One region of the Microbispora sitophila genome, then DNA from elsewhere that is predicted to be linked to it. Evidence: predicted binding sites of a transcription regulator. Region 1 holds the regulator's gene; the other holds the start of a gene.
What was found. The regulator HrcA, encoded in region 1, represses chaperone genes, less so after heat shock. The targets are predictions, from matches to a motif close to TTGGCACTCTCNNNNNGAGAGTGCCAA.
Positions count from the first base shown of each region.

Region 2: the regulator HrcA is predicted to act here: its motif matches at 11,454-11,480, upstream of groES (co-chaperone GroES).

Region 1 is NZ_JADBGC010000006.1:127,554-142,828, reverse strand. It holds gene IL992_RS12820 (glycoside hydrolase family 18 protein) at 1-953, opposite strand, end outside; gene lepA (translation elongation factor 4) at 1,073-2,896, shown strand; gene IL992_RS12810 (MOSC domain-containing protein) at 2,965-3,612, shown strand; gene IL992_RS12805 (hypothetical protein) at 3,668-4,231, shown strand; gene IL992_RS12800 (hypothetical protein) at 4,404-4,904, shown strand; gene IL992_RS12795 (replication initiator) at 5,142-5,483, opposite strand; gene IL992_RS12790 (DUF3592 domain-containing protein) at 5,569-5,973, opposite strand; gene IL992_RS12785 (hypothetical protein) at 5,994-6,257, opposite strand; gene IL992_RS12780 (glycoside hydrolase family 18 protein) at 6,415-7,671, opposite strand; gene hemW (radical SAM family heme chaperone HemW) at 7,790-9,010, shown strand; gene IL992_RS12770 (DUF3097 domain-containing protein) at 9,007-9,813, opposite strand; gene IL992_RS12765 (hypothetical protein) at 9,832-10,479, opposite strand; gene hrcA (heat-inducible transcriptional repressor HrcA) at 10,638-11,651, shown strand; gene dnaJ (molecular chaperone DnaJ) at 11,652-12,785, shown strand; gene IL992_RS12750 (16S rRNA (uracil(1498)-N(3))-methyltransferase) at 12,795-13,529, shown strand; gene IL992_RS12745 (alpha/beta hydrolase family protein) at 13,533-14,777, opposite strand; gene IL992_RS12740 (hypothetical protein) at 14,932-15,275, opposite strand, start outside.
Region 2 is NZ_JADBGC010000020.1:62,229-77,503, reverse strand. It holds gene IL992_RS31845 (beta-propeller domain-containing protein) at 1-414, shown strand, start outside; gene IL992_RS31840 (glycerol-3-phosphate dehydrogenase/oxidase) at 418-2,178, opposite strand; gene nagA (N-acetylglucosamine-6-phosphate deacetylase) at 2,370-3,515, shown strand; gene IL992_RS31830 (GuaB3 family IMP dehydrogenase-related protein) at 3,573-4,691, opposite strand; gene guaB (IMP dehydrogenase) at 4,725-6,206, opposite strand; gene IL992_RS31820 (helix-turn-helix transcriptional regulator) at 6,779-7,783, shown strand; gene IL992_RS31815 (DUF5319 domain-containing protein) at 7,868-8,245, shown strand; gene IL992_RS31810 (hypothetical protein) at 8,206-8,421, opposite strand; gene IL992_RS31805 (sigma-70 family RNA polymerase sigma factor) at 8,418-9,044, opposite strand; gene groL (chaperonin GroEL) at 9,360-10,985, opposite strand; gene groES (co-chaperone GroES) at 11,053-11,364, opposite strand; gene IL992_RS31790 (NAD-dependent epimerase/dehydratase family protein) at 11,642-12,484, opposite strand; gene IL992_RS31785 (MarR family winged helix-turn-helix transcriptional regulator) at 12,625-13,185, shown strand; gene IL992_RS31780 (class I SAM-dependent methyltransferase) at 13,230-14,438, shown strand; gene IL992_RS31775 (hypothetical protein) at 14,595-15,275, shown strand, end outside.

The DNA.
Region 1 (15,275 bases):
AAGTCGACGTACAGGGCCAGGCCGAACTCGGTGCGCGGACCGTGCTCGCTGAGCGCGAGCCGCGCACCCTCGGCGGCGGCCTCGACGCTCTCGGCGTAGTCGAGGTACGCCACCCCGTGATCGTGGTACGCGGGAGCCCCGATGAGGAGGGTCTTGTCCTCGGGCACCAGGTCGAGGGCGAGCGAGGTCTGCCGTGCGACGTAGCCGCCGTACAGGGACGGCAGGGGCGTCCCGGAGTCGTACGTCATGATCGCCACCTGGTCGGTGAGACCGACGACCTGGCGGAAGTAGTCCGGCGTCCAGTACTTGTCGTGGCCGATGGCCAGGGCGGTGGGGGCGCGCAGGCCGGTCAGCGGCTCGATCTGCTGGGTGGCGACCGACAGCGGCCGGGCGCCGATGGCCTGCCGCGTCTCGCGCAGGACGCTGAGGAACGGCCCGTCCCCGTCGGAGACCGGTTCGAAGTCGTAGTGGATCCCGTCGAACCCGAGGGTGACCAGGTCACGGGCGCCCGCCACGACGCGGGCCCGCGTCGCCGTGTCGGCCAGGCTCAGGTGGGGCTTGCCGTTGTCGTTGACCGTCTGGCCGAGCCAGGCCGACACCCGGACGCCGGGCACGTTCTTCCGCCACCATTTCAGGAAATTTCCGGCGTTGGCGTAGCGGTCGGGCGGCAGGGTCCCGTCGTACTTGAACGGCCCGCTGTGGACGTACACGTCCCTGATCCCGCTCGCGCGCAGCCGTACGGCGAGGGCCCGCACGTCGGCCTCGGTGCGGCGGCCGTCCACCCACGCGTGGCCCATCCACAGGGCGTCGTGGCCGGTGGTCCCGGCCCATCCGGCGGGCGTGCCGGCGAACTGCAGACGCAGCGCGGCGGCGCCGGCCAGGGCGAGCGCGAGCGGTACGGCCACGACGACGGCGGTTAATCGCAGAACACGTCTGGTGGTCAAGGCAAGCATCCGGACATGCCACCATGGAGGGTGGCTGGTCCGCCAGCCTCGGGAGGGCCCGCCGAGCGCGAGGCGAGGCGGACGGCCCGCCCGATCAGCAGTCAATCATCTTGTCGAAACGGACCTCGGTGCGCACTCAGCCTGGCCAGACCGACCCCGCGTTGATCCGCAACTTCTGCATCATCGCGCACATCGACCATGGCAAGTCGACCCTCGCCGACCGCATGCTGCAGCTCACCGGCGTGGTGGACGACAGGTCGATGCGCGCGCAGTACCTCGACCGCATGGACATCGAGCGGGAGCGGGGCATCACCATCAAGTCGCAGGCCGTGCGGCTCCCGTGGAACGGCCACGTCCTCAACATGATCGACACGCCGGGCCACGTGGACTTCACCTACGAGGTGTCCCGGTCGCTCGAGGCGTGCGAGGGCGCGATCCTGCTCGTCGACGCCGCCCAGGGCATCGAGGCGCAGACGCTGGCCAACCTCTACCTGGCCATGAACGCCGACCTCCACATCATCCCGGTGCTCAACAAGATCGACCTGCCCGCCGCGCAGCCGGACAAGTACGCGGAGGAGATCGCGGGCCTCATCGGCTGCGACCCCGCCGACGTGCTGCGCGTGTCCGGCAAGACCGGCGTGGGGGTCAAGGAACTGCTCGACCACGTCGTGGAGAACGTTCCGGCGCCCGTCGGGAACGCCGACGTCCCCGCCCGGGCGCTGATCTTCGACTCGGTGTACGACACCTACCGGGGCGTCGTGACGTACGTCAGGGTGGTCGACGGCCACCTGTCCAAGCGCGAGCGCGTGCTGATGATGTCCACCGGCGCGCAGCACGAACTGCTGGAGATCGGCGTCATCTCGCCCGAGCCGATGCCGTCCGACCGGGGCCTCGGCGTCGGCGAGGTGGGCTACCTGATCACCGGCGTGAAGGACGTGCGCCAGTCGCGTGTCGGCGACACGGTCACCAACGCGACCAAGCCCGCCGCGGAGGCCCTCGGCGGATACGAGCACCCCAAGCCGATGGTCTACTCGGGGCTCTATCCGATCGACGGCGACGACTACCCCGAGCTGCGCGAGGCCCTCGACAAGCTGCGGCTGAACGACGCCGCGCTCGTCTACGAGCCGGAGACGTCGGCGGCGCTCGGCTTCGGCTTCCGCTGCGGGTTCCTCGGCCTGCTGCACATGGAGATCGTCCGTGAGCGGCTGGAGCGCGAGTTCAACCTGTCGCTGATCTCGACCTCGCCCAACGTCATCTACCGGGTGATCATGGAGGACGGCAAGGAGCACGTCGTCACCAACCCGTCGGAGTTCCCGGCCGGGAAGATCGGCCAGATCTTCGAGCCGGTGGTGAAGGCCACCGTGCTCGCGCCTTCCGAGTTCATCGGCGCGATCATGGAGCTGTGCCAGGGCCGCCGCGGGCAGCTCCAGGGCATGGACTACCTGTCGGAGGACCGGGTCGAGATCCGCTACACGCTCCCGCTCGGCGAGATCATCTTCGACTTCTTCGACCAGCTGAAGTCGAAGACCCGCGGGTACGCCTCGCTCGACTACGAGCCGTCCGGCGAGCAGGAGGCCGACCTGGTCAAGGTGGACATCCTGCTGCAGGGCGAGACCGTGGACGCGTTCAGCGCGATCGTCCACCGCGAGAAGGCGTACGCCTACGGCGTGGAGATGGCCAAGAAGCTCAAGGAGCTCATCCCGCGGCAGCAGTTCGAGGTGCCCATCCAGGCCGCGATCGGCGCCCGCGTCATCGCCCGGGAGAACATCCGCGCCATGCGCAAGGACGTCCTCGCCAAGTGCTACGGCGGTGACATCAGCCGTAAGCGCAAGCTGCTGGAGAAGCAGAAGGAAGGCAAGAAGCGGATGAAGATGGTCGGCCGGGTGGAGGTCCCCCAGGAGGCCTTCGTCGCCGCCCTCTCCTCCGAGGCCCCGGACAAGAACAAGAAGTAGGCGTCCCTGGTTTGACCAGAACTTAATTGGGATCGCGGAAAAATATGACCATCGGTTAACGTTTGGTCATGCGGATCCTCTCTGTGAACGTGGGCCGGGCCGTGGACGCCGACTGGGCCGGCAACCTGCGGCGCACCGCCATCGACAAGCGGAAGATCGAGGGCCGGGTCTCCGTGCGCGAGAACGGCCTGGCGGGTGACGAGCGCGCCGATGTCGCCAACCACGGCCACCCGGACCAGGCGGTGTACGCCTACGCGCGGGAGGACTACGACTGGTGGGAGCCCCGGATGGGCCGCGACCTGCGCGACGGCCAGTTCGGGGAGAACCTCACGACGGTCGGGGCCGACGTGACCGGCGCGGTCCTCGGGGAGCGGTGGCGGGTCGGCACGGCCGTCCTGGAGGTCGCCGCCCCCCGCGTCCCCTGCGTGGTGTTCCGCAACTGGCTGGACGAGCGCGGATGGGTGAAGCGTTTCACCGACGCGAACCGCACCGGGGCGTACTTCCGGGTGATCGAGCAGGGCGAGCTCGGCGCCGGCGACGAGATCGAGGTGCTCGACCGGCCCTCGGACAGCGTGACGATCGCCGAGTCGTTCCGGGCCTACCACGGTGACCGGGACCTGTTGCTGCGGATCCTCGCCCTCCCCGGCCACAGCGACAAGTGGGACCGGATCGCCGAGCGCGTGCTCGGGACCCGGACCGACGTGGTCCCGTCCTGATCACGAATTGCCCACGGCCCTCGGTTCCGGCTGTGGAGCGATCTACCGTGGCCGTATGAGACGGCTCACGGGTCTGCTCGCGCTCGGGTTGATCGCCTTCGGGGCGACCGGCTGCACGGTTCCCATCAACGGGATCACCGGCGTCAGCGTCGACCGGGACGGGAACCTCGTCATCGTCCTGGCCTGGTGCGGGCGGCAACCGGACGGCGTGACCGTCTACCACCACCGGTACGCGGAGGACCCCACTCCCGCGACGTACGACCCCGACGCGAGCGGGCCGCCCAATCCCTCCATCGACGACGCCTTCTACCTGGCTCCCCGGGTGGCGGGCGAGACGGCGTCCTTCCGGCTCGACGCTCCCGGGAACGGCTGGCGGGCCGAGCAGGAGATCCCGTCGTTCGACCCGGCCATCACCTACAAGGCGTACGGCGGGACGTTGGACAACAGTTATTCGACCGTGCATGTCGAGTTCCAGCTCGGCGACGCGGACAAGCTCAGGCGGAAACCGGGCAGCGTGCTCGTGAACGAGTACGACGAAGGGACGGACAAGGTCGTCGACGTGCTGATCCCGCAGGCCGAGTTCGACCGGCAAGGACGGACGAAGTACTGCCCTTCCTGATCAGGCGAACCGGGCGAGGAGCCGTTCGAGCGTAAGGAGCGCTCGACCGCACGCACATCTCGCTCGGCGCGCCGGGCGACTGCTCGCCTACCTCGGCCGTACGCCGTGATCGCCCAGTGCACGGGACTTCCGTAGAATGACGGGCCGATCCCCAGCCGCGTGAGGCGCCCTCATGTCCTTGACCGCACGACTGATCGCCGCAGCCGCCCTCGTGTCGTGCGCGGCGGGCTGTACGGCCGCGCCGGGTGAGGCGGAACCTCCACCGGTCGAGTTCACGCAGGACATGGCCGAGTCGACGCTCGCCAAGATCGTGAGCGGCGTGGCGGAGAACGGTGTCGCCGGGTTCTGCTCGCGGCATGTGCGCGGCACCGAGACCTGCGCGACGCTTCTCGACGGCGCTCTCCGTTCGTGCCTGCTGCCCGGTGGCAAGCCCGAAGTGAAACGAGCGGCGCGCATCCCGCCGAAAGATCGCTCGGAAGGCGGATGGCTGCTGGAACTGCACGGCCGGACTATGGACGGCCAGCCGTACGTGTCGGAGTTCTTCGCGGTCCGCCCTGGAAACGAGGCGCCCCTGGCGGCCTTCGGCGTCTACTGGACGGGCCTCGGACTCGACGGGTCTCCGTTCGGGCCGGACAACACCAAGGTTCCGCAGAACGCTTGCCCCGGTAAGTGATCCGGTCTCAAACGGTGCCGTCCAGAAACCCAGTGAGGGGACAGAGCCGCCTCGCGGCCCCGGCCCCTCGTCGTGCATCATTCAGCCTTGGGTGTCCCGATAGCAGGTGACGGTCGCGTCCGTGAAGCGCTGAAAAGTCGACGGCAGGGGGAGACCGGAGTCCTTCTGAGCCTGAAGCGCCTCCGGTTCCTTGCTGAAGGCGGCGGCTCACTACTCCCGCACACACATCCGGCAAGGTCAGGCTGATTCTCCCTGTTCGCGAGCGATCCGGCGGGCGGTGGCGATGCGTTGCCGGATCATCTCGGCCCACAGGTGTTCGCCGTGCCGGTAGCCGCTCCCGGCGAAGCGCCACTGGCCGACCGTCACCGTCTCCTGCTCGGCGGGATCAGGCAGGCCGCGTCGTTCCCGAGCCCGCTCGGCTTGGTGATCGGCCCGCACCTGGCGCAGCGCGCCGAGTGTGGTCGAGTAGTGGCGGCTCTTGGTCGAGAAGTGGCCCCGGTAGCCGAGCATGTGCGCCCACTGCCGCAGCCGGATCAGCTGGTAGGCCGGATCGTTCAGCGCAAAGCAGGCGTAGATCATGCGCTGGTGCGGCCATGCGCTGTCTCACCCGCAGGCGCACGTGTCGAGCGTCGGTGCGCTCACGCTGTCGATCGGAGATGTCCGGTCATGCCCGCGACAATGGCAGGGCCCAGGATCGTATGCATAACCATGCCATTGCGATCACCCCAATGATCAACAGAGGGATGAGTGCGTAATAGTGGGAGATGCTGGTAATCCCTGCGCTGATGACGCGCTCAGGATGGACCTGATCATAGACGATGTCCATGGAGTCGCCAGGATGAATCTCTGAAGCATCGATCGAATCCGACACGTCGGTTGTGACGTGTTCTCCGGTGGGAGTGGAGAACTTCACTACCACGAGATCTCCCCTATATCGGTAATGCTGTGCGTCGGCGATCGTTGCCTCGGCCCGAACCCCTCGCGCCAGAATCGTTCTCGTCTGGTTCATCTCGAGGACCGAGAAAACGGTGAGTGCCAGGAAAAGGAGCGAGAACACGCCGAACGTCACGGCTGTGACCGAAGGAAGACTCACAAAAGGATAAACGCGGACACCAGTGGGCGGAGTTCCATCAGTCCTCGCGCCAGATGGGTTCGAGCGCGTTCGGGTCGGGAGTTGCCCCAACGAGCCCATGCCCTTGCCCGCGGGTGGATGATCACGGCGTGGGACGCCTCCATGACCATCGCGCGCTTGGTGCCCATCGAGAGGCCGCCCTGGTCGTCGGGCAGATACCAGCGCCGCCGCAGGTCCGCCGCGTCAACGATGCGCCGAGCCTGCTTGCGCTCCTTGTCCACCCTGTGCGCCTGCTCTCGCGCCGTAGTTCATCGATCCACTGCTTCTGGGGTGCGAGCTCTTTCTTCTTTCGCTCTCGTACGTCGCCGACGAATCGCTTCCTTTATGAGGTACGACCGGGGGAGGGGAATCGTACGGGCCCTCCCCCGGGCCGAGGTGTCAGCGTAGGACGGAGTAGAGGGCGGTGGTGAGGGAGGCTTTGGCGTCGTCCTGGTCGATGGACCAGAGCATGGAGCCGCCGAGGCCCTTGAGGCGGATGTAGGCGGCCTTCTGCAGCATGACGGCGGGGTCGTCGTAGGACCAGAACTCGTTGCCGTCGTAGAGCCACAGGGTGCCGGTAAGCAGGTCGCGGTAGCGCTTGCCGGGCTTGTTGACGAGGTTCTTGTAGTCGTCGCTGCCGGCGGCCCAGGTGCCGGGGGCGGGGCCGGTGGCCGTGGCGTAGCGGCCGTCGCCGCCGGAGGTGACGCCGGTCCAGCCCTGGCCGTAGGCGGGGACGCCGATGACGATCTTCTGCTTGGGTGCGCCGCGTCCGACGTAGTCGCGTACGGTCTGGTCGACGCTGAACTTCACGTCGTTGGGGTCGCGCCGGTCGGTGAGCAGGTTGGCCTGGTGGCCGGTGCGGTTCTCCCAGGGGCCGTGCAGGTCGTAGCCCTGGACGGTGGCGAAGTCGAGCTGGTCGAAGACCTTGCGCACCTCGAAGCCGGCGTCGATCTTCGCGGCGGCGGCGGGGAGGAAGGCGGTGAGCTCGTCGCGCCGGTCGTGGGCCTTCATCTGGCGGCGCAGTTCGGCGAGGAACAGGGTGAAGTTCTGCTTGTCCTCGGGGCGGATGACGTTGCCGTCGTTGCCGGCGGAGCCGGGCCATTCCCAGTCGAGGTCGATGCCGTCGAACACGCCGGCGGCGGCGCCGGGGGGCAGGCCGGGCAGGTCGCCCTTGAGCCACAGGTCGACGCAGGAGGCGGCGAGCTTGGCGCGGGATTCGGGGGTGAGGACGGCGTCGGAGAAGTATTTGGAGCCGGTCCAGCCGCCGAGGGAGATCAGGACCTTGAGGCCGGGGTGGCGGGCCTTGAGCTTCTTGAGCTGGCCGAGGTTGCCCTTGAGTGGCTGGTCGTCGGTGTCGGCGACGCCGTCGACGCTCTGCTCGGCGGGCACGGGGCGCTGCCAGTCGGCCCAGGGGTCGGCGGAGTAGCAGGTGCCCTCGGGGCCGACGAACCCGAAGGCGTAGTTGAGGTGGGTCAGTTTGGCGGCGGCGCCGCTGGCGTCCACGTCCTTCACATGGAAGTTCCGTCCGTAGATCCCCCACTGGATGAAGTAGGCGACCCGCTTGTAGCGGTCGCCGCCGGTGGTGGCCTGGGCCGCCGACGGCACCAGTCCGGCCGCCAGGGTGGCGGCGGCCGCCACGGCGAGGGTCCTTCTCATGAGCACGCCGGCCTCCCGAGCGCTTTTTATAGGAAAGTTTCCTGTAAATTGCCGCGATCGTAGACCGCTGTGATCAGGGCGTCAATGGCAGGGCGTGAGTGGCGGCAGACTGGAGAGCGTGCCTTCTGTGCTTCCCGACGGCGATCCCGTCCCCGCGAGCGGCGAGCTGCCGTCCGGGGCCCTCGACGGGCTCGGCTCCCGTCCGTTCGGCTTCTACGTCCACGTGCCGTTCTGCGCGACGCGCTGCGGCTACTGCGACTTCAACACCTACACCGCGGCCGAGCTGGGCCCCGGCGCCGCGCAGCGCGACTACGCCGCCACCGTGGTGGAGGAGATACGGCTGGCCCGGCGCGTGCTGGGGGACGCCGCGCCGCCCGTGGAGACCGTCTTCTTCGGCGGCGGCACGCCGACCCTGTTGCCCGCCGCCGACCTCGCACGGATCCTCGGCGCCATCGGCGAGGAGTTCGGCCTGCGGCCGGACGCCGAGGTGACGACCGAGGCCAACCCGGAATCGGTGGACGAGACCTACCTGAAGGAACTGCGGGCGGGCGGGTTCACCCGGGTGAGCTTCGGCATGCAGAGCGCGGGCGAGCACGTCCTTGCCGTGCTCGACCGGCGGCACACCCCCGGCCGGCCCGCCGAGGCCGTACGGGAGGCCCGCGCGGCCGGGTTCGAGCACGTCAACCTCGACCTGATCTACGGCACGCCGGGGGAGAGCGACGACGACTGGCGGGCCTCCCTGGAGGCCGCGCTGGCCGCCGGGCCCGACCACGTCTCGGCGTACTCCCTGATCGTCGAGGACGGCACCCGGCTCGCCGCCCGGATCCGGCGCGGCGAGCTGCCGATGCCGGACGACGACGTGGCGGCCGACCGTTACCTGATCGCCGAGGAGATGCTGACGGCCGCCGGCCTGAGCTGGTACGAGATCTCCAACTGGGCGGCGGGCGACGAGGCCCGCTGCCGCCACAACCTGCTGTACTGGACCGGCGGCGACTGGTGGGGGGCCGGGCCGGGGGCGCACAGCCACGTCGGCGGCACCCGCTGGTGGAACGTCAAACATCCCGCGGCGTACGCCGCCCGCCTGGCGGCCTGCACCTCGCCCGCGCACGCCCGGGAGGAGCTGTCGGCGGAGGACAGGGCCGTCGAGCGGGTCATGCTGGAGCTGCGCCTCGCCTCGGGCTTCCCGCTCGCCGACCTCGCCCCCCAGACGCGTACGGCGTGCGCGCGGGCGCTGGCGGAGGGGCTGCTGGAGGTGGAGGCGTTCAAGGCGGGCCGGGCCGTGCTCACGCTGCGCGGCAGGCTACTCGCCGACGCCGTGGTGCGGGACCTGACCCCCTAATCCTGAGCCGTGACAAAGTCGATCAGTTCTTCCACACGGCCGAGCAGTTCGGGCTCCAGGTCGGCGTAGGTCGTGACCCGGCCCAGGATGTGCCGCCACGCCTCCTGAGGGTCCATCCGCCAGCCGAGGGCGTCGATCACGCCCTCCTTCCAGGGCACGCCGCGCGGCACGTCCGGCCAGGCGGGGATGCCGAGCGCCCGGGGCTTGACCGCCTGCCAGATGTCCACGAACGGATGCCCGACGATGAGCACGTCGTCCCCGGACACCCGGGCGGCGATGCGGCTCTCCTTCGAGCCGGGCACCAGGTGGTCCACGAGCACGCCGAGCCGCCTGCCCGGCTCGGGGCCGAACTCCTCGACGATGGCCGGGAGGTCGTCCACGCCCTCCAGGTATTCGACGACGACCCCCTCGACCCGCAGGTCGTGCCCCCAGATCTTCTCCACCAGCGAGGCGTCGTGGACGCCCTCGACGTAGATGCGGCTCTCCCTGGCGACCTGTGCGCGCAGGCCCTCGACCGCGATCGACCCCGAGGCGCTCCGCAGCGGCCCCTTCGGACCGGCCTGGGGGCGCACCAGCGTCACAGGTTTGCCTTCGAGGAGGAAGCCGGCGGGCGTCAGCGGGAACACCCGCCGGCGGCCGAACCGGTCCTCCAGCGTCACGGCCTCCTTGTCGCAGGCCACCACGGCGCCGCAGAATCGGCCCTCGGCGTCCTCGACCACGAGGTCGGGCTCGGCCGGGATCTCGGGGATCTGCCCCCGCCGTGGCCGCCGCCAGTCTCCGGAAAGCACGTCCCGCCCGTACATGCGGGGAACGCTAGCAAATCACGCCATGCGACGGCGGGCGGCGGAGCGGCGCGCGAGCACGACGATGGTCACGATCAGCGCGGCCAGGAAGCCGACGGTGGGCAGAGCCAGCAGTGCGATCGCGCCGCCCACCAGCATGCCGGCCCCGCCGGCGAGCTGCTTGCCGACGCCGAACCGGACTCCGTCGCCCTCGCACGCGAGCTGGTAGGCGCCCGCCTTCGGCACGCCGGCCTCGAACAGCAGCTCCCAGGTCGTGCCGTTGAGCGTGACGGTCTGGGAGACGGCAGGCCGGGTCAGCCGCACCCGCGGGTCGGCGCCGTCGCCGAGCTGACAGCGGACGTCCGTGGGCTGGTCGACGGCCGCGTAGATCGCCGGCTTGTCCGCGGGGTCGAGCGCGACGTTCACCGACTGCCCGCCGGAGAAGGTCGTCGTGGGCGCGGCGTCGCCGATCGTGGAGAACAGGCCGCCGGCGAACCCGCCGACGCCCGCCACCAGCAGGACGACGAAGAGCACCCAGGAGAGGAAGATCCACAGCAGCCGGGGCCGGATCGGCCGGGGACCGGCGTACGGCGGGGGGAAGGGGTGCGGCATCCGCAAGGTCACGTCGGCCTGCGGCATGGGGCGGGGCACCCGCATGGTCACATCGGGGGTCTGAATCTCGTGCATAGGGTGAAGAGTCGACCATGTGACTTGCGGCCGATTTGGAGCTCGCTTGTCCTGGTGCCCTCCGCGTTATCGCACCACGTGGGGTGGTAGCCGTACACTTGGCACTCGGGAACACAGAGTGCCAGAGTCGGTGTTTCCAGGCACAGGGAGGTGACACATTGCTCGACGACCGCAAGCTCGCCGTCCTGCGCGCCATCGTCGAGGACTACGTGTCCACCAACGAGCCGGTGGGGTCGAAGGCCCTGGCGGACAGGCACAACCTCGGCGTCTCCCCGGCGACGATCCGCAACGACATGGCGGCGCTGGAGGAGCAGGGATACATCACCCAGCCGCACACCAGTGCCGGCAGGGTGCCGACGGACAAGGGATATCGCCTGTTCGTCGACCGGCTGTCGCAGATCAAGCCGCTGTCCGGCGCGGAGCGCAGGGCCATCGAGACCTTCCTCGCCGGGGCCGTGGACCTCGACGAGATCGTCATGCGCACGGTCCGGTTGCTCGCGCAGCTCACCCGGCAGGTCGCGGTGGTCCAGTACCCCTCGCTCACCAGGTCGTCGGTGCGCCACGTGGAGATCGTCCCGATCGCGGAGCGCCGGGTCATGCTGGTGCTGATCACGAACACCGGGCGGGTCGAGCAGCGGGTGGTCGACCTGCCCGAGGCCATCGCCGACGACAGGATCGCGAACCTGCGCGCCGTGCTCAACGCGTGCCTGGACGGCTGTGGCCTGTCCCGGGTGCCGGAGACCGTGGCCGACGTCCCCGACCGCCTGCCTCCCGAGGACAGGCCGGTGGCGGCCACGATCCTGTCCGTGCTCCTCGAGACGCTCGTCGAGCGGCACGAGGAGAAGATCGTCTTCGGCGGCACGGCCAACCTCGCCGCCGCCGACCTCAGCATCGGCCTGCGGGACGTGCTGGAGGCGCTGGAGGAACAGGTCGTCCTCATCCGCCTGCTGGGGGAGACCGGCGGGCTGTCCGAACTGACCGTCCGGATCGGATCCGAGAACCCCTACAGCGGGCTGCGCGGCACCTCTATCGTGGCCGCCGGATACGGTTCGGGTGACAGAGAACTGGCCCGGCTCGGAGTGCTGGGCCCGACACGAATGGACTATCCGGTGACGATGGGTGCGGTGCGCGCGGTGGCGCGTTACGTCGGCCAGATCCTGGCGGGGTCATAAGTGTCCAACGACTACTACGCGACCCTTGGCGTACGGCGCGACGCCAGCCAGGAAGAGATCAAGAAGGCGTACCGCCGTCTCGCCCGTGAACTGCACCCGGACGTCAACCCCGATCCGGAGACCCAGGAGCGGTTCAAGGAGATCAACCAGGCGTACGAGGTGCTGTCCGACGCCGGCAAGCGCCGCATGTACGACATGGGCGCCGACCCGTTCGGCGGCGGCGCGGGAGCCGGGGCCGGGGGTTTCGGCGCGGGCTTCCCGTTCAGCGACATCATGGACGCCTTCTTCGGCTCGGCGGGCGCCGCGCGGGGGCCCCGCTCCCGCGCCCGCCGGGGCCGCAACGCCACCATCCGGGTCGAGCTCGACCTGGCGGAGTCGGCCTTCGGCACGACCCGCGAGATCGTGGTCGACACGGCCGTGGTCTGCGAGGTCTGCCAGGGCTCCGGGGCGGCGGCCGGCACGCACCCCGACACCTGCGACATGTGCCACGGGCGCGGCGAGGTCTCGCAGGTGACCCGTTCGTTCCTCGGCCAGGTCATGACCTCCCGTCCCTGCCCCCAGTGCGGCGGGTACGGCAGCGTCATCCGGCACCCCTGCATGGAGTGCTCGGGCGAGGGACGGGTCAGGACCCGGCGCACGATCAAGGTCAGGATCCCGGCCGGCGTCGAGGACGGCACGCACATCCAGCTCGCAGGCGAGGGCGAGGTCGGCCCCGGCGGCGGGCCTCCCGGCGACCTGTTCCTGGAGATCGTCGAGCGGCCGCACCAGATCTTCGAACGGCGCGGTGACGACCTGCACTGCACGGTCCACATCCCGATGACCGCCGCCGCGCTCGGCACCTCGATCACGATCGAGACCCTCGACGGCGCGGAGGAGATCGACGTACGGCCCGGCACCCAGGCCGGCCAGGTCATTCCCCTGTACGGCAAGGGCGTCCAGCGGCTCAACGAGACCGGCAGGGGCGACCTGCTGATCCACGTGAACGTCGAGACGCCGACCAAGCTCGACCCGCAGCAGGAGGAACTGCTGCGCGAGCTGTCGAAACTGCGCGGAGAGGAGCGGCCGCCCGGCAAGTTCTCCCCGGGTCAGCAGGGCTTCTTCTCCCGCCTGCGGGACGCCTTCAACGGCCGCTGAGCTGATCGCATGACAGTTCCCGTGTTCCTGTCGGACGCGGCCGGCCAGGCGACGGACACGATCGTGCTCGACGGGCCGGAGGGGCGGCACGCCGCCGCCGTACGCCGCCTGCGCCCGGGGGAGCGGATCGACCTGACCGACGGCGCGGGGCGGGTGGCCGAGTGCACGGTCACGGCGGCCGGGAAGGACTCGCTGACCGCCGAGGTGCTGCGCCGGTTCGAGGTGCCGCCGCCCCGGCCGAGGCTGGTGGTCGTCCAGGGCCTGCCCAAGGGCGACAGGGGCGAGCTCGCGGTCGAGATGATGACCGAGGCCGGGGTCGACGTGATCGTCCCCTGGGCCGCCGCCCGCTGCGTCACCCAGTGGAAGGGCGACCGGGCCGCCAAGGCCCTCGCCCGCTGGCGCGGCACGGCCCGCGAGGCGGCCAAGCAGGCCCGGCGCTTCCACCTGCCCGAGGTGACCGAGCAGGCCACGACCGCGGCGGTCGGCTCGCTCGTCTCCACGGCGGCGCTCGCGGTCGTGCTGCACGAGGAGGCCGCCGAGCCGCTGAGCCGCCTGCCCCTGCCGGAGGAGCCGGGCGACATCGTGATGGTCGTCGGCCCGGAGGGCGGCGTCACCGAGGAGGAGATCGCCACGTTGCGGGCGGCGGGAGCCGTACCGGCCCTGCTGGGGCCGACGGTGCTGCGCACCTCGACGGCGGGCGTGGCCGCGGCGGCCGTCCTGCTGTCCCGCTGCGGCCGCTGGTGAGGGTCAGGCGAGGAAGCCGACCTCGGGGAACGCCGGACTCGGCCGGTCGAACAGGCGGGTCTTGCGGCCCTTCAGGTGCAGGTCGAGGAACGCGGCCACGTAGGCGCGCTGGGCCGCGATCGAGCGGACCGGGTCGACGGTGCCGACGATCTCGGACGGCGTGCCCAGGCTGCTCGAGATCCGCGGGACCAGCGCCTGCAGGTCGGTGAAGGAGTAGTGCTCCGCTCCCGCGAGCCGCAGGTCGCGCTTCCAGCCCCGGCGCTGCTTCCTGAACGTCTCCCAGGAAGGGTCGTCGTCCCTGTCCGCGGCCAGTTGGAGGAACGGGCCGTCGAGGCCGCGCTCGGTCACCTCGCCGAAGAGCGAGCCGTCGAGGTTCACACCCGCCTTGACCCGGTGGTCGGCGTACATCAGCCGCGCCGTCGCCGCGCCGCCCATCGAGAAGCCCATGGCCGCCATGCGAGTGGTGTCCAGCGCCCCGGCCAGCCAGGAAGGCAGCCAGGAGGGCGGCCCGGTGTGCCGGGCGGTGACCACGTCGAGGACGAACCGCAGGTCCGCCACCCTGACGTCGAGGGCCTTCATCGCGTCGGCCGTGCTGTCCGCCCGCACCCTGGCACGCTCCAGCCGCCCGCCGGGGAACTCGACGGCGGACGCTTCGTAGGTGTGGTCGACCGTGACGACCACGTAGCCCCGCGAGGCCAGGTCCTCCGCCGCGAGCGTGCCCAGCGAGCGCGGCACCATGTAGCCGGGGGAGTAGAGCACCACCGGGTAGCCGCCGGCCCTCGGCCGTGCGGGCGCGTCCGTGCGGGCGTGCGTGCGGGTCGCCGCCCAGTCCACCTGGCCGGGCCGTACGCCGAGGAGGGCGGGCGCCGACGTGGCGTCGAGGTCGGCGGCGACCAGCGGCGGCAGGTGAGGGGACACCGGGCGCCCCTGTGCGCGGGCGGCGGGATACCACACGCTCACCATCAGCTCCCGGTAGGGCCGTCCCGTCACCCAGGGGTCGGGACGCGACCGGTCCACCAGGCGTACGGAGACCGTGCCGACCGGCAGCGGCCCCGACGGGGCGGGCAGGGAGAGCCGGATCCCGGTGACCCTCGAAATTCCCGGTGCTGTCGAAATTCCCGGTGCCGTCGAAACCCCCGGCATCGTCGTCACAACCGCCGGCGCCGCGGACGCCGGGACCGCGGCCACCAGGGTGAGGGCCACGGCCGCCCCGAGCGCGCCCACTCGCTTCCGCCACACTTCGGGCATGTCTCGCCTCTTTCGATCCTGATCTCTGTCAGTTGCGTGATCAGGATTTCAACGAGGAGGCGCGACGCCCTCCGGCCGCGTGACGATCTCCCGGTGCGACCCCCGGTGATCGGGCGAGCGCCTCGTCATACCCGGGGATGACGGGCGGGCCGGGTCAAGGAGTGGGCGTCTCGGTCGCCGAGTCGAGTGTGGCCGTCTCCGTGGGCGTCGTGCTCGGGGTGACCGTGGGCGCGGACGTCGTGGGCGGAGCCGTCGAGGGACGGCGCGAGGCCGAGGGCGTCACCGTGGGCGGCTGCGTCACCGACGTCGGCGAGCACGTCGGCGGGAGGGCCGCGTCGGGCTCGATCACCCCGGACTGGGGGGTGGGCGTGACGCAGGGATCGGACGGCGACGGCGACGGCCTGGTGGTCGCGCCCACCCTGTGCGTGGGCGACGGGGCGGGCCGTCCGCGGGACGGGCTCGGGGTGACGGGCACGATCACGACCGGACGTGAGGGCG
Region 2 (15,275 bases), on a different contig from region 1:
AAGGGCCGGGTGCTCGGCACGCAGATCTCGCTGTTCGACGTCTCCGACCCGGCCGCGCCCGCGGTGCTGTCGCGGTTCCACCAGAAGGAGTCCGGCTCTGAGGCCGAGTGGGACCCGCACGCCTTCCTCTACTGGCCCGCCACCGGGCTGGCCGTGCTCCCGCTCCAGAACTGGGCCGAGGGCGGGATCGCGGGCAGCGCGGCCCTCGCGCTGCGCGTCGGCGACCGCGAGATCACCAAGCTGGGCGTCGTGACCCACCCGCGGCCGCCCGCGAAGAGCGACTTCGCCCCCGCCGACCAGGGCATCCGCCGTTCCCTCGTCATCGGCGACGACCTGTGGACCGTGTCCGACACCGGCCTCAAGGTCAGCGACGCCGCCACGCTGGCCGACCGGGCGTGGATCCCCTTCGCCTGACGATCAGTTGTCGTTTCCCCGCGCCTTCGCGAGGTCACGCGGGGGCGCGACGGGGACGATCTCCGGCGCGCCGAGGCGGATCGCGTCGGCCTCCTGATCGGTGTCCTGCTCCTGGGAGGCCCGCTCCGCCTCGACTCGCTTGGTGTAGTACTCGACCTCGCGCTTGACCTGATCGGCGTCCCAGCCGAGCGGGCCGGCCATGAGCTCGGCGGCCTCCTGGGCGACCGCGGTCCCCCGGTGGAAGGTCTCGATCGAGATGCGGGTGCGCCGGGTCAGCGCGTCGTTGAGGTGCCCGGCGCCCTCGTGCGTCGCCGCGTACACGATCTCCGCGCGCAGGTAGTCGTCCGCGCCGTCGAGGGGCCGGCCCAGCGAGGGGTCCTCCTTGATGAGCGCGAGCACCTCGTCGATCAGCGAGCCGTACCGCTCCAGCAGGTGCTCGATCCTGGCCACGTGCAGCCCGGAGGAGCGCGCCATGCGGTGGCGGGAGTTCCACAGGGCCTGGTAGCCCTCCGCGCCCGCGAGCGGCACCTGGTCGGTGCAGGACGGCGGCACGCGCTGGTCGAGGCCGTGCGCGACCGCGTCGACGGCGTCGGCCGCCATGACCCGGTACGTCGTGAACTTCCCGCCGGCCACCATGACCAGCCCCGGCACGGGATGGGTGACGACGTGCTCGCGCGAGAGCTTGGAGGTCTCCTCGGACTCCCCTGCCAGCAGCGGCCGCAGCCCGGCGTACACGCCCTCGACGTCGTCCCTGGTCAGCGGCACCGAGAGCACCGAGTTGACCCGGTCGAGCAGGTAGTCGATGTCCGCCCGCGAGGCCGCGGGGTGGGCCTTGTCGAGGTTCCAGCGGGTGTCGGTGGTCCCGATGATCCAGTGCCGGCCCCACGGGATGACGAACAGCACCGACTTCTCGGTGCGCATGATGAGCCCGGTGAGCGAGTGGATGCGGTCGCGCGGCACGACGAGGTGGATGCCCTTGGACGCCCGCACGTGGATCTGCCCCCGGCCGCCGACGAGCTGCTGGATGTCGTCGGTCCACACGCCGGTCGCGTTGACGACCTGGCGCGCCCGCACGTCCAGCTCCGCGCCGGTCTCCAGGTCGCACACGCGCACCCCGGTGACCCGCTCCCCCTCGCGCAGGAAACCGACCGCCTGCACCCGGGAGGCGACGTGCGCGCCGTACGTCGCGGCGGTGCGCAGCATGGTCATCACGAAGCGGGCGTCGTCGACCTGGGCGTCCCAGTACTGCACGGCGCCCGTGAACGCCGACTTGCGCAGCGAGGGGACGACCCGCAGCGCCTGGCGGCGGGTCAGGTGGCGGTGCCCCGGCACGCCCCGGGTGAGGCCGAAGGACAGCCCCAGCGTGTCGTAGAGCGCGAGCCCCGCCCCGATGTACGGCCGCTCCCAGCCCGCGTGCGTGAGCGGGAACAGGAACGGCACCGGCCTGACCAGGTGCGGCGCGATCCGCTTGAGCAGCAGCGACCGCTCCCGCAGGGCTTCCCTGACGAGGTCGAAGTTGAGCTGCTCCAGATAGCGCAGCCCGCCGTGGATCAGCTTGGACGACCGGGACGACGTGCCTGAGGCGAAGTCGCGCGCCTCGACCAGGCCCACCGAGAGCCCGCGGGTCGCGGCGTCGAGCGCGACGCCGGCGCCGACCACGCCGCCGCCGATCACGACCACGTCGAGTTCCTGCGCCTCCATCCGCGCCAGGGCGGCGGTACGTTCTGCCGGACCGAGCCGTGCCGTCCCCATCCTCGCCGTCATAGGGCTCCTTCTGTACCGCTTTCGCCTGTGCCGAGCAAATCTACCCGCGAGTAGCTACCCGGGAATCCATCTTTTCCGCCGCCTTTCCCAAGGATCTCCGGAAATGTCGGTGAACAATCCTGAGGAGCCGCGCCCGTCCGTCATCCCGCCCCGGGGCGGCGAGCCGGCGCCGTACGCGGAAGGATGGCGGCATGAGCGTGACTCTCTCCGATGCCCGCGTCGTCACTCCCGACGGCGTCCACGACGGCTGGCTCACCATCGAGGACGGCAGGATCACCCACATCGGGCGCGGGCAGGCCCCGCGCGACGGGCTCGGCCTGGGCGGGCGCACCATCGTCCCCGGCTACGTCGACATCCACAGCCACGGCGGTGCCGGCGGGAGCTTCCCCGACGGCGACCCGGAGACCGCCGCCGCGGTCGCGGCCTTCCACCTGAGCCGCGGCTCGACCACCCTCATGGCGAGCCTCGTCACCGCCGCGCCCGACACGCTCGCGCGGGCCGCCACGACGCTCGCCGACCTGTGCGAGCAGGGCCTGATCGCCGGCATCCACTTCGAGGGGCCGTACATCGCCAGGTCGCGCTGCGGCGCGCACGAGCCGACGCTGCTGCGCGAGCCCGACGTGGCGGAGTTCCGGGCGCTGGTTAAGGCCGGGCGGGGCCACGTCCGGATGCTGACGATCGCGCCCGAGCTGCCGAACGCGCTCGACGTGATCAGGGACGCCGCCGCCGAGGGCGTCGTCGCCGCGCTGGGCCACAGCGACGCGACCTACGAGCAGACGATCGAGGGGATCGACGCCGGGGCGACGGTGGCCACCCACCTCTACAACGCGATGCCGCCGCTCGGCCACCGCGCGCCGGGGCCGATCGCCGCCCTGCTCCAGGACGAGCGGGTGACCGTCGAACTGATCAACGACGGCGTCCACGTCCACCCGGCGATGCTGCGCCTGGCCATGCACGCCGCGGGCGCGGGCCGTACGGCGCTGATCACCGACGCGATGGCGGCGGCGGGCATGGGCGACGGGCGCTACCCGCTCGGCCCGATGACCGTCGACGTCGTGGACGGGGTGGCCAGGCTCGCCTCCGACACTCCTGGCGGCGGCTCGATCGCCGGCAGCACGCTCACGATGGACGTGGCCTTCCGCCGCACCGTGCGGGAGGCCGGGCGCTCCCTGGTGGACGCCGCGCTGATGGCCTCGCTCACCCCCGCCCGCGTCCTCGGACTGGACGGCGAGATCGGCTCGATCACGGTCGGCAAGTACGCCGATCTCGTGGTGCTCGACGACGACCTGGGCGTCGGCGGCGTGATGAAGCGCGGCGCGTGGGTCCGCCACCCCTGACCGATCCCGGAAAGCCGAAGGCCGGGCCCGGCGGGCCCGGCCTTCGCCGGCAGCGGCTCAGCGCTGCGGCGGGGCGACGACCACCTCGACGCGCTGGAACTCCTTGAGGTCGGAGTAGCCGGCGGTGGCCATCGTGCGGCGCAGCGCGCCGAGCAGGTTCATCGAGCCGTCGGCCAGCGACGACGGGCCGTGCAGGATCTCCCGCAGCGTGCCGATCGTGCCGAACTCGACCCGCTTGCCGCGCGGCAGCTCGGGGTGGTGGGCCTCGGATCCCCAGTGGAACCCGCGGCCGGGGGCCTCGCTGGCCCGCGCGAGCGGCGAGCCCACCATGACGGCGTCCGCGCCGCAGGCGATCGCCTTGGCGATGTCGCCGGAGCCGCCCATGCCGCCGTCGGCGATGACGTGGACGTAGCGGCCGCCCGACTCGTCCATGTAGTCGCGGCGGGCCGCGGCCACGTCGGAGATCGCGGTGGCCATCGGCACGACAACGCCCAGCACGTTGCGGGTGGTGTGCGAGGCGCCGCCGCCGAAGCCGACCAGCACGCCGGCCGCGCCGGTGCGCATGAGGTGCAGCGCCGCCGTGTACGTCGCGCAGCCGCCCACGATCACCGGGACGTCGAGCTCGTAGATGAACTGCTTGAGGTTGAGCGGCTCGGCCCGGCCGGAGACGTGCTCGGCGGAGACCGTCGTGCCGCGGATCACGAAGATGTCCACGCCCGCGTCGATCACGGCCTTGTGGTGCTGCACGGTGCGCTGCGGCGACAGCCGTACGGCGGTCGTGACGCCGGCGGCGCGGATCTCCTCGATGCGCCGGCCGATCAGCTCGTCCTTGATCGGCGCGGTGTAGATCTCCTGCAGCCTCCTGGTCGCGGCGGCCCGGTCGAGGGTGGCGACCTCCTCCAGGAGCGGCGCCGGGTCCTCGTAACGGGTCCACAGCCCTTCGAGGTCGAGCACGCCGAGGCCGCCCAGGCGCCCGATCTCGATGGCCGTCTGCGGCGACACGACGCTGTCCATCGGGCTCGCCACGAGCGGAGAGTCGAACCGGTAGGCGTCGATCTGCCAGGAGATCGACACCTCCTCCGGGTCGCGGGTGCGCCGGGAGGGCACGATGCCGATCTCGTCCAGCGCGTAGGCACGCCGCCCGCTCTTGCCGCGCCCGATCTCCACCTGTGTCATATCGCCTGTTCTTTCCGTTTCTTCCGCTACGAGCTAGCGCCCGTGGTAGTTCGGAGCCTCGACCGTCATCTGGATGTCATGCGGGTGGCTCTCCTTGAGCCCGGCCGCGGTGATCGGCATGAGCTGCGCCTTCTCGTGCAGCTCCTGGATCGTCCGGGAGCCGGTGTACCACATGCCCTGCCGCAGGCCGCCGACGAGCTGGTGGGCCACCGCCGCGACCGGGCCGCGGTAGGGCACCTGGCCCTCGATGCCCTCGGGGATGTACTTGTCCTCCCCCGACACCTCGGCCTGCGCGTACCTGTCCTTGCTGAACGACGCGCCGCCGCGCTCGCGGTTGCGCACCGCGCCCAGCGACCCCATGCCCCGGTACGACTTGAACTGCTTGCCGTTGATGAAGATCAGCTCGCCGGGCGACTCCTCGCAGCCGGCCAGAAGCGAGCCGAGCATGACCGTGTCCGCCCCGGCGGCCAGCGCCTTGGCGATGTCGCCCGAGTACTGCAGGCCGCCGTCGCCGATGACCGGGATGCCGGCCGGGCCGCACGCCAGCGCGGCCTCGTAGATGGCGGTGAGCTGGGGGGCGCCCACGCCCGCGACGACCCGGGTGGTGCAGATCGAGCCGGGCCCGACGCCGACCTTGACCGCGTCGGCGCCCGCGTCGACCAGCGCCTGCGCGCCCGCGCGGGTGGCGACGTTGCCACCGATGACGTCCACCCGGCCGTTGGCCTTGATCTTGGCGATCATGTCGCACACGCCGCGCGAGTGCCCGTGGGCGGTGTCGACGATGATGACGTCCACACCCGCCTCGATCAGCGTCATGGCGCGCTCCTCGGCGTCGCCCGCGACGCCCACCGCCGCGCCGACCATCAGGCGGCCGTCGGCGTCCTTGGTCGCGATCGGGTACTGCTCGCTCTTGGTGAAGTCCTTGACCGTGATGAGGCCCTGGAGGCGGCCGGTCTCGTCCACGAGCGGAAGCTTCTCGACCTTGTTCTGCCGCAGCAGCCGGAACGCCTCGTCGCGGTCGACGCCCACCGGCGCCGTCACCAGCGGCATCGGGGTCATGACGTCGCGTACGGCCCTGCTCTGGTCGCTCTCGAACCGCATGTCGCGGTTGGTGACGATGCCCACGAGCACGCCGTCCGCGTCGGTGACCGGGACCCCGGAGATCCGGTAGGTCGCGCACAGCCGCTCGACGTCGGCGAGGGTGTCCTCGGGAGAGCAGGTGACGGGATTGGTCACCATCCCCGCCTCCGACCGCTTGACCAGGTCGACCTGCTGCGCCTGCTCCTCGATCGAGAGGTTGCGGTGCAGGATGCCGATGCCGCCCTGCCGTGCCATGGCCACCGCCATGCGCGCCTCGGTGACCGTGTCCATCGCGGCGGACACCAGCGGGATGCGCAGCGTGATGGTGCGGGACAACCGGGTCGTCGTATCGGCGTCCCCCGGCTGCAGGTCCGAATAGGCGGGAACGAGGAGCACGTCGTCGAACGTGAGTCCCGGTTCGGTGAACTTGGCCATCTGCTGCACCCCTCCTGCGCTGTGGGTCCCTCGCGCGTAGGTCCCTCGCCAGACCCGAGGTCAGTCTAGTGGCCGCCCCAAACCGCATCCCGCAGACCTGTCAAGAGGGAGGGCACAAAAAGTGGGGGGACCGGCTTCCGGTCCCCCCACTTCCCCGCGTCGCGCCCGCCACGCCCGTCGAGCCCCCCTCCGCGCCCGGCAGACGGGGCGTTCCCGGCTAACGCTGGGTCAAGAATGCGTCACGGAGCGTCCACGCGCAATGGCGTAACGTGCAACTGCACAAAGATGCATTTCCCGTCTCTCACAACTCCGCCCGAAAACAAATGCGAACCCTCACATCCATACAAAAGCCGCCACGGTCAGCCCTGCCAAATGTGTGAACGGGACGGACAGCGCGCAAAATCCGAGCTATTCTCGCGACCCGAAGCGAGGCGGGGATGGGACGGAAGTCGGCGCACCGGATGCCGGGAAACGTTTTCTCCCAGGGACCGGTGAGCCAGTGGACAGTGAGCAGTGGGACCGGTGCGCCCAATGCGTCCGGCGCGACCAGTGTGACCACCGACGGAGCGAGCATGAGTACGACGCGCAACGCCGCCTCCCGGGCCGACCCGTTCGAAAGCCTCGGCCTCTCCCCCGACCAGGCGGCCCTCTACACGGCCATGCTGCGGCTGCACCGCGCCACGCTGAGCGAACTGGCCGAGGCGGTCGACCGGCCCGCCGAGGACGTGCTCGACGCCCTGGACGGGCTCGTACGGCTCGGCGCGGTGAACCGGCGGCGGGAGGAGTTCCTCGCCCGCCATCCGGCCGCGGCGATCGGGCGGCTGGTGGCCGAGAGGCTGGACCGCATGGCCAGGGAGACCCGCCAGATCGACGAGGTGCTCGCGGCGGCCGGCCGCCTGACCCATCACTACGACGCGGGCCGCGACTGGCGCAGCGGACGATTCTCGGTCGAGCCCGTGAGCGGCGCGGACGAGCTCTGCGAGAGCGTGATCGGCCTCGCGCTGCAGGCGCCCCCCGCCGAGCTGGTCATGGCCGTGCCGGACCGCAGGACCATGATCAGGTTGGCGGACGGGTACGGCGGCCAGTGGATCCAGGCCGCCACGGACGGCATCCTGCGCCCGCGCATGGTGGTCGCGCTCGACGCCGTGTCCGCGCCCGCCATGCGAGAGGTGTGCGCGCGGTTCTCGGCGGCGGGCGCGGGGCTGCGCGCCCTCGACGCGGTGCCGAGCTGGTTCTTCGCGCTCGGCGAGGGCACCGCCGGGCTGCCCGCGGAGTGGGGCGTCCCGCTGCCCGAGCACTCCTACAACTGCTACCTGGTCCACGCCCCGGTGGCGGTGGGGGCGCTGCGGGCGCTGTTCGAGGAGCTGTGGGCCCGGGCCGCGCCGATCTCCCCGCACACCAACGCGCTGCAGGTGCTGCGGCTGGCCGCGCACGGCCTGTCCGACGACGCCATCGCCCGCCACCTCGGGGTCTCCGTACGCACGGTGCGGGCCAGGTTCGCCGAGGCGATGTCGGAGCTGGGGGCCCAGTCCCGCTTCCACGCCGGCGTGGAGGCCGCCCGCCGCGGCTGGCTGTGACACCCGTGTCCCGGGGCACGGCCCGACGAGCAGATGAGGCGCACTTATCCTCGTGGAGGGGGCCGTGGTCATAAGGTGGGATGCGTGCTGGAAGACGTCCCCCGCGACCCGTTCGCGGATGACCCCAACGACCCCGCGGCGGAGCTTGGAGCGCCCGACGATGTGGAGCCGCTGACGCTCGCGGAACGCGACGAGGCGCTGACCGATCTCGCCGACGTGGAGGTCTTCCGTTCCCTGCTCGAACCCCAGGGCGTGCTCGGCCTCGTCCTCGACTGCCCGGAGTGCGGCGAACAGCACTACTTCGACTGGGACCTGCTGCGCGGCAACCTGCGCCAGATGATCGACAACGGCCGGCCGCAGGTCCACGAGCCGGCCTACCAGCCCGATCCGGCCGACTACGTCAGCTGGGAGTACGCCCGGGGCTACGTGGACGGCGTGATCGACACGGAGGAGAGCCGCTGACTGTCCACGTCGGCCACGAGCGCGCCGAGCAACCGGACGGCGGCGTCCGCGCCGCCGACCGGCTCGCGGCGGGCGAGCGCGTCGAGGACGGCGTCCGTCCGCATTACGTCGCCCTCCACGTCGGCATCGCCGTACGACCCGAGGTGGCGAGCCGTACGACGACGTTTCGTGGTCACGCAATCGACTCCAGCTCGGCCAGCTGCCGGAGCCTGGCGAGCGCACGATGCTGCGCGACCCGGACGGCACCTGGTGACATGCCGAGTACATTACCCGTCTCCTCGGCGGACAGGCCCGAGACCACCCGCAGAATGAGGAGCTCGCGCTGCGTGTCCGGGAGCCGGGCGAGCAGGTCGCGGGCGTGCTGCGCCTCGATGTAGCGCACCACCGTCTCCTCCGGCCCTGGGCCCTCGTCGGGCCCGTCCGGCAGGTCCTGCGTCGGCACGGCCGAGCGGACCGAACTGCGCAGCGCGTCGGCCACCTTGTGGGAGGCGATGCCGAAGACGAACGAGGCGAACGGGCGGCCCATGTCGCGGTAGCGCGGCAGCGCCGACAGCACCGCGATGCACACCTCCTGGGCCACGTCGTCGGCGATGTGGTACTGACCGGACACCCTGCCCAGTCGAGCCCTGCAGTAGCGGACCACCATCGGGCGCAGGTGTCCCAGCAGTGATTCGATGGCGGTGCGGTCTCCCTGTACGGCAAGGCTGGTCAGTTCCCTGAGGTCGGGTTCATCCGATCTCGTCGCAAGCCTTACCCCAGTTGCGGCGTCGGCGACGCATCCCTCGGTCACGTTAGGCATGATGCCCGTCGCGATCGTTCATGTCGTCATGGTTAACGGCTACGGATTGGTCACATTGACGCGGCGATAACCTTCGGTAATCGCCTGATCACTCGTCCGTTGGAACATTCCAACAGGAATGCCCAAAACGAGGGATATACGCCTAACGGGCTTGACAAGGAAAAGGAAGCATGCCGGTCGTTCGCATTGCCCGCGGCCCGGCTTCGTCCGCGACGGCCCGTCCGCGCGCGGGACGGGCAAAGGGCGGAAAAGCGGTGCGCCCCGCGGTCCACCCTTGCGGGCGGGCGCGGGGCGCGATGCGTGGAAGGCGCGGGATCAGTGGCCGTGACCGTGGCCGTGGCCGTGGCCGCCGTTGGCGGCCGGAGCCTCCTCCTCGGGCTTGTCCACGACAAGGGCCTCGGTGGTGAGCAGCATGCCGGCGATGGACGCGGCGTTCTGCACGGCCGAGCGGGTTACCTTGACGGGGTCGATGACGCCCTGGCCCACCAGGTCGCCGTACTCGCCGGTGGCGGCGTTGAGGCCCTCACCGACGTTCATCGCGGCGATCTTGGTGGTGACGACGTAGCCCTCCATGCCCGCGTTCTCGGCGATCCAGCGGGCGGGCTCGATCAGCGCCTTGCGGACGATCGAGACACCGGTGGCCTCGTCGCCGGTCAGGCCCAGGTCGTCGAGCTCCTTGGACACGTGCACGAGCGCGGAGCCACCGCCGGAGACGATGCCCTCCTCGATCGCGGCGCGGGTCGCGGAGATCGCGTCCTCGAGGCGGTGCTTCTTCTCCTTCAGCTCCACCTCGGTGGCGGCGCCGACGCGCAGCACGCACACACCGCCGGCCAGCTTCGCGAGACGCTCCTGCAGCTTCTCGCGGTCCCAGTCGGAGTCGGACTGCTCGATCGCCACCTTGATCTCGCGGACGCGGTCCTCGATCGCCTGGGCGTCGCCGGCGCCGTCCACGATCGTGGTGGTGTCCTTGTTGACCACGACGCGGCGGGCCGTGCCGAGCACCTCGAGGCCGACGTGCTCCAGCTTGAGGCCGACCTCCTCGCTGACGACCTGGCCGCCGGTGAGGATGGCGATGTCCTGCAGCATGGCCTTGCGGCGGTCGCCGAAGCCGGGGGCCTTGACGGCGACGGAGGTGAAGGTGCCGCGGATCTTGTTGGTCACCAGGACGGCCAGGGCCTCGCCCTCGACGTCCTCGGCGATGACCAGCAGCTGGCGCTTGCTCTGGGCGACCTTCTCCAGCAGCGGCAGGAAGTCCGCGATGGAGGAGATCTTGCCCTGGGTGATGAGGATGTAGGGGTCCTCCAGGACCGCCTCCATGCGCTCGGAGTCGGTCACCATGTAGTGCGACAGGTAGCCCTTGTCGAACTGGAGGCCCTCGGTGAACTCCAGCTCCAGGCCCATCGCGTTGGACTCCTCGACGGTGATGACACCGTCCTTGCCCACCTTGTCGAACGCCTCGGCGATCAGACCGCCGATCTTCGCGTCCTGCGCGGAGATCGTGGCGACGTTCGCGATCTCCTTCTTGTCCTCGACGTGGCGGGCGCTGCCGAGCAGCCGCTCGCTGACGGCCTGGGCGGCCTTGTCGATGCCGCGCTTGAGCCCGAGCGGCTGCGCGCCGGCGGCCACGTTGCGCAGGCCCTCGCGGACCATGGCCTGGGCCAGGACGGTCGCGGTGGTGGTGCCGTCGCCCGCGATGTCGTTGGTCTTGGTCGCCACTTCCTTGGCGAGCTGGGCGCCCAGGTTCTCGTACGGCTTGTCCAGCTCGACCTCGCGAGCGATGGTCACACCGTCGTTCGTGATCGTCGGGGCACCGAACTTCTTGTCGATGACGACGTTGCGGCCACGGGGGCCGAGCGTCACCTTGACGGCGTCGGCGAGAGCGTTCACACCACGCTCGAGAGCGCGCCGCGCGTCCTCTTCGAACTCCAGGATCTTCGGCATTCAGGTCTCCTTGTGAGCGCGCGGAGCCCCGGGCGCATTGTCCCGGGGCTCCACAAGCCGGCGCGGCCTACTTCTCGATGATGGCGAGCACGTCGCGGGCCGAGAGCACCAGGTACTCCTCGCCGCCGTACTTGACCTCGGTGCCGCCGTACTTGCTGTAGAGGACGACGTCGCCCTCCTTGACGTCGAGCGGGATGCGCTTCTCGCCGTCCTCGTCCCAGTTGCCCGGGCCCACAGCGAGGACACGGCCCTCCTGCGGCTTCTCCTTGGCGGTGTCCGGGATGACCAGGCCGGAGGCGGTGGTCTGCTCGGCCTCAAGCGGCTGGACCACGATGCGGTCGCCAAGCGGCTTAACGGGAACCTTGGTGGCGGTCGTCACGATCGGACCTCCCCTTCAGATTGCGATGAATGAGCTGAAGAGGCGACCAGCGGCCTGCCGTCGCGGGTGTCAGACCTGTCTCGTCGCTGTTGGCACTCTCGATGGGAGAGTGCCAACACGAAACAGTATGCAAGTGGCGCGTGACAGTCAACACGAACCGGCATCGCAGGTCAGACGCATCTGACGGCAACGCGCCCGAGATCGCCCGTTCAGCCGTACGCCGCGCCGGCGTCACCGCCGCCCCTTTCCGGCGGGCCTGCGCCTCCTGCGGGGACGGTCAGGCGCGGGAGGCGTACGAGCCGGAGCGGACGTCGTCGACGATGCCGGGGCGGCTCGGCTGCCAGCCGAGGACCTTCCTGGCGAGGTCGCCGCTCACCACCTGGCTCAGGGCCAGGCCCTCGGCGAACGGGCGGCCGAGCACCTCGCTCGCCTCGTCGATCGGCCACGGCACGGCCTTCCCCGTACGGCCCGCGGCCGCCGCCACGTCGGCGACGCTCACCGCCTCCTCGGCGACGGCGTGGAGGAGGCTGCCCGGCGCGGCCTTCTCGATCGCGAGCACGATCAGGTCCGCCAGGTCGTCGACGTGCACGGTCGCCCAGGTCGGCACCGGGCCGCCCGCGTGGACGTAGCGGCCGTCCTCCTGCCCGGGGGCGGTGAGCACCGTGGGGATGCCGGCGCCCCGGCCGTACACGACGCCGGGCCTGACGACGACGCCGCCCGCGTCCAGCACGAGCCTTTCCACGCGCGGCCGGTAGCGGGAGACGGCGATGGGGTTCACCGGCGCGTCCTCGCCCGCCGCCTCGGTCGTGGTGCCGAGAACCCAGACGCCGCTGGTGTAGACGAGCCGCGCGCCCCCTCCGGCCAGCGCCTCGATCGCCGTGACGTCCACCTCCTCGTCCCCGACCGGGTTGGCGGCGTGCACGACGACGTCGATGTCCGGCGTCACCGCCCTCCTGAGCGTCTTGGGTTCGTGGAGGTCGCCGTGGCGCACCTCACCCGGCACGGCGGTGTCGCGGGCCTTCTGCCGGACGAGCGCGACCACCTCGTGGCCGCGTTCGGCGAGGCGCTCCGCCAGCGCGGAACCGATGTACCCCGTCGCGCCGAGCACCAGGACCTTCATCTCTTTCACCTCGAATACTTCGATCCTTTATTGTTCGACGGAGAAGGTACCCCATGCCCCGCTCACATTTCAACGTCGAAGTGTCGGTTACGATGACCGGTGGAGGAGGAGCGGCGGGGAGGACCCAGGCCGCGCGCGCTATGAACGACACCCTCACGAACGACACCTGCACGAACGACGCCGCCGGCAACGACGCCGTCGGCAACGACGCCGTCGACCAGATCCTCGGCCAGTGGGCCCGGGCGCGTCCGGACGTGGACTGCTCGCCGATGGGAGTGGCCGGGCGGATCTCCCGCGCGTCGCGGCTGCTGGAGAAGGGCATCAAGGAGTACTTCGCCGGGCACGACCTGGAACCGTGGGAGTTCGACGTGCTCGCGACTCTCTTCCGGTCCAACCCCGATCATCGGCTCTGCATGAGCGACCTCGCCACGGCCGCGATGGTCAGCTCCGCGGCGCTCACCAACCGGGTGGACCGCCTCGTCGCCAAGGGCCTGGTGCATCGGGAGGTCGCACCCTCCAACCGCCGCATGGTCCTGATCACCCTCACCGACGAGGGCCGGCTGGTCGTCGACGCGCTGCTGGAGGGCCACGTGGCCAACGAGGAGCGGCTGCTGTCCGGTCTCACCGGCGAGGACCGGGAGCGGCTGTCCGGACTGCTCTGCAAGCTGCTCACCTCGCTCGGCGACGTCGGATCCTGCTGACCGCCCGCCTCCGTGCGCGCCGGGCAGACGGTAGCGTCGCGGGCGTGGACCTGGACGCCTTCCGCATGCTGCTCACGCCCGCAGGGCGCGCGGCCCTGGACGGGGCCGTGAAGATACTCGCCGACGGCGCCGACCCGGTGGCCGCCGCGAGCGCGTTGCGCCGGAGCCACCCGGCGGACCTCGCGGCGGCGGCGCTCACCCAGGCGTCGCTGCGGCGGCGGGCCGAGGTCAAGTTCGGCCCCGACGCCGCGGTCATGTACTTCACGCCGCACGGGCTGGAGCAGGCCACGCGCCCCGAGGTCGCCGCACACCGCGCTACCAGGATCCGGGCCGCCGGGATCCGGGCCGCCGGAGAGCCGGAGGGCGGCCCCGCCGTGCTGGACGTCTGCTGTGGCATCGGCGGAGACCTCCTCGCGCTGGCGAGGGCGGGCTGCCCGGTGGACGCCGTGGACCTCGACCCGCTGACCGTGGAGATCGCCCGGGCCAACGCGGCGGCGCTCGGCCTGTCCTCCCTGGTCGGCGTCCGGACGGGCGACGCCGCGCTGGCCGACCCCGGCGGATACGGCCTGCTGTTCGCCGACCCCGCCAGGAGGGGGGCGAGGGGACGGACCTTCGACCCGATGGCGTACTCCCCCACGTGGCCGGTCGTGCTCGACCTGGTGGCCCACGCCCCGGCGGCCTGCCTGAAGGTGGCCCCCGGCATCCCGTACGAGTTCATCCCGGAGGGCGCCGAGGCCGAGTGGGTGTCGTACCGCGGCGAGGTGAAGGAGGCGGCGATCTGGACCGGGATGGGAGCGGGCGGCCGGCGCGCCACCCTGCTGCCGTCCGGCGCCACGCTCACGGCGTCCGGCGCGGAGGCGGAGACCGGGCCGGTGAGCCGCTATCTGTACGAACCCGACGGCGCCGCGGTGCGGGCCCACCTGGTCGCCGAGGTCGCCGCCCTCGTGTCGGGGCACCTCCTCGATCCCCGGATCGCCTACATCACGAGTGACCGTCTCGTACGCACGGATTGGGCGCCCTGCTACGAGGTGACCGACGTCATGCCGTTCTCGCTCAAACGGCTGAGAGCGGCGCTGCGCGAACGGCACGTCGGCGCGGTCACCATCAAGAAACGCGGTTCCGCCGTCGACGTCGAACGGCTGCGCAAGGATCTGCGGCTTTCCGGCGACGATTCCGCCGTGATCGTGCTCACCCGCATCGAGGAACGGCCGTTCGCCCTGCTCTGCCGGCCCGTGACCAGCGCGAACGGGTAAAACAGGAACAATTCACCGGCAATTACCGCCTTTCTCATTCCACGCCTGATGGCCGCGGGTCAGGGCCTAAAGTTGGCCGTCGGGCGTGCCGCCTGTTCGTTCATCTGCGCGAGACCGGGCCGAACCGATGTTTCGGCGAGTGAAGGAGCATTCTCGGTGGAGCATTCCAGCCACAACCTCCTCCAGGCGGGCAGCCAGACCGCCATCTCCGACCGGATGCGTGAACTGCTCGCCCGGGCCGCCCAGGACCACGTCTACGAACAGCGGACGCAGGGCGCCGTGCTCGACGAGATCCGCCAGCGGCTGGAGGGCATGGAGTGGCTCCTGCGCGAGGTGCGCGAGCGCGAGCTGGGCGGCCTCGGCGTGGCACTCGAGGCGATCACCCAGCGGCTCGACGACATGGCGGTCAGGCCGCCCGCCTGGGCCGAGGGGCTGGCCCAGCACATGGAACTGCTGCGCGACCACGTGGACGAGGTCGGCGGCCGGACCCAGGGCCTCGCCGACCGGATGGCGGACTTCGCGCACCGGCTCGGCAAGTTCCAGGGGAGCATGGAGGCCGCCGCCGGGCGGTTCACCCGGATCGACAAGGCTCTCGCCGCGCTCACCGAGCGCACCGAGCGGCTGGAGGCCGTCGTCGTCGAACGGCTGGACTCGGTCGGGGGCCGGATCGAGGCGGTGGAGAGCGGCGTGGGAGCCGCCGTGGACGGCATGAACGCGACGGTCGCCGGGCTGAGCGCCGGCATCGGAGACGTCGCCGCCGGCGTGGACGAGATGAGCACCACCATCGCGGGCATGAACGCCGACCTCACCCTGGCGGCGGGGGCCGTCGTGCCCCTC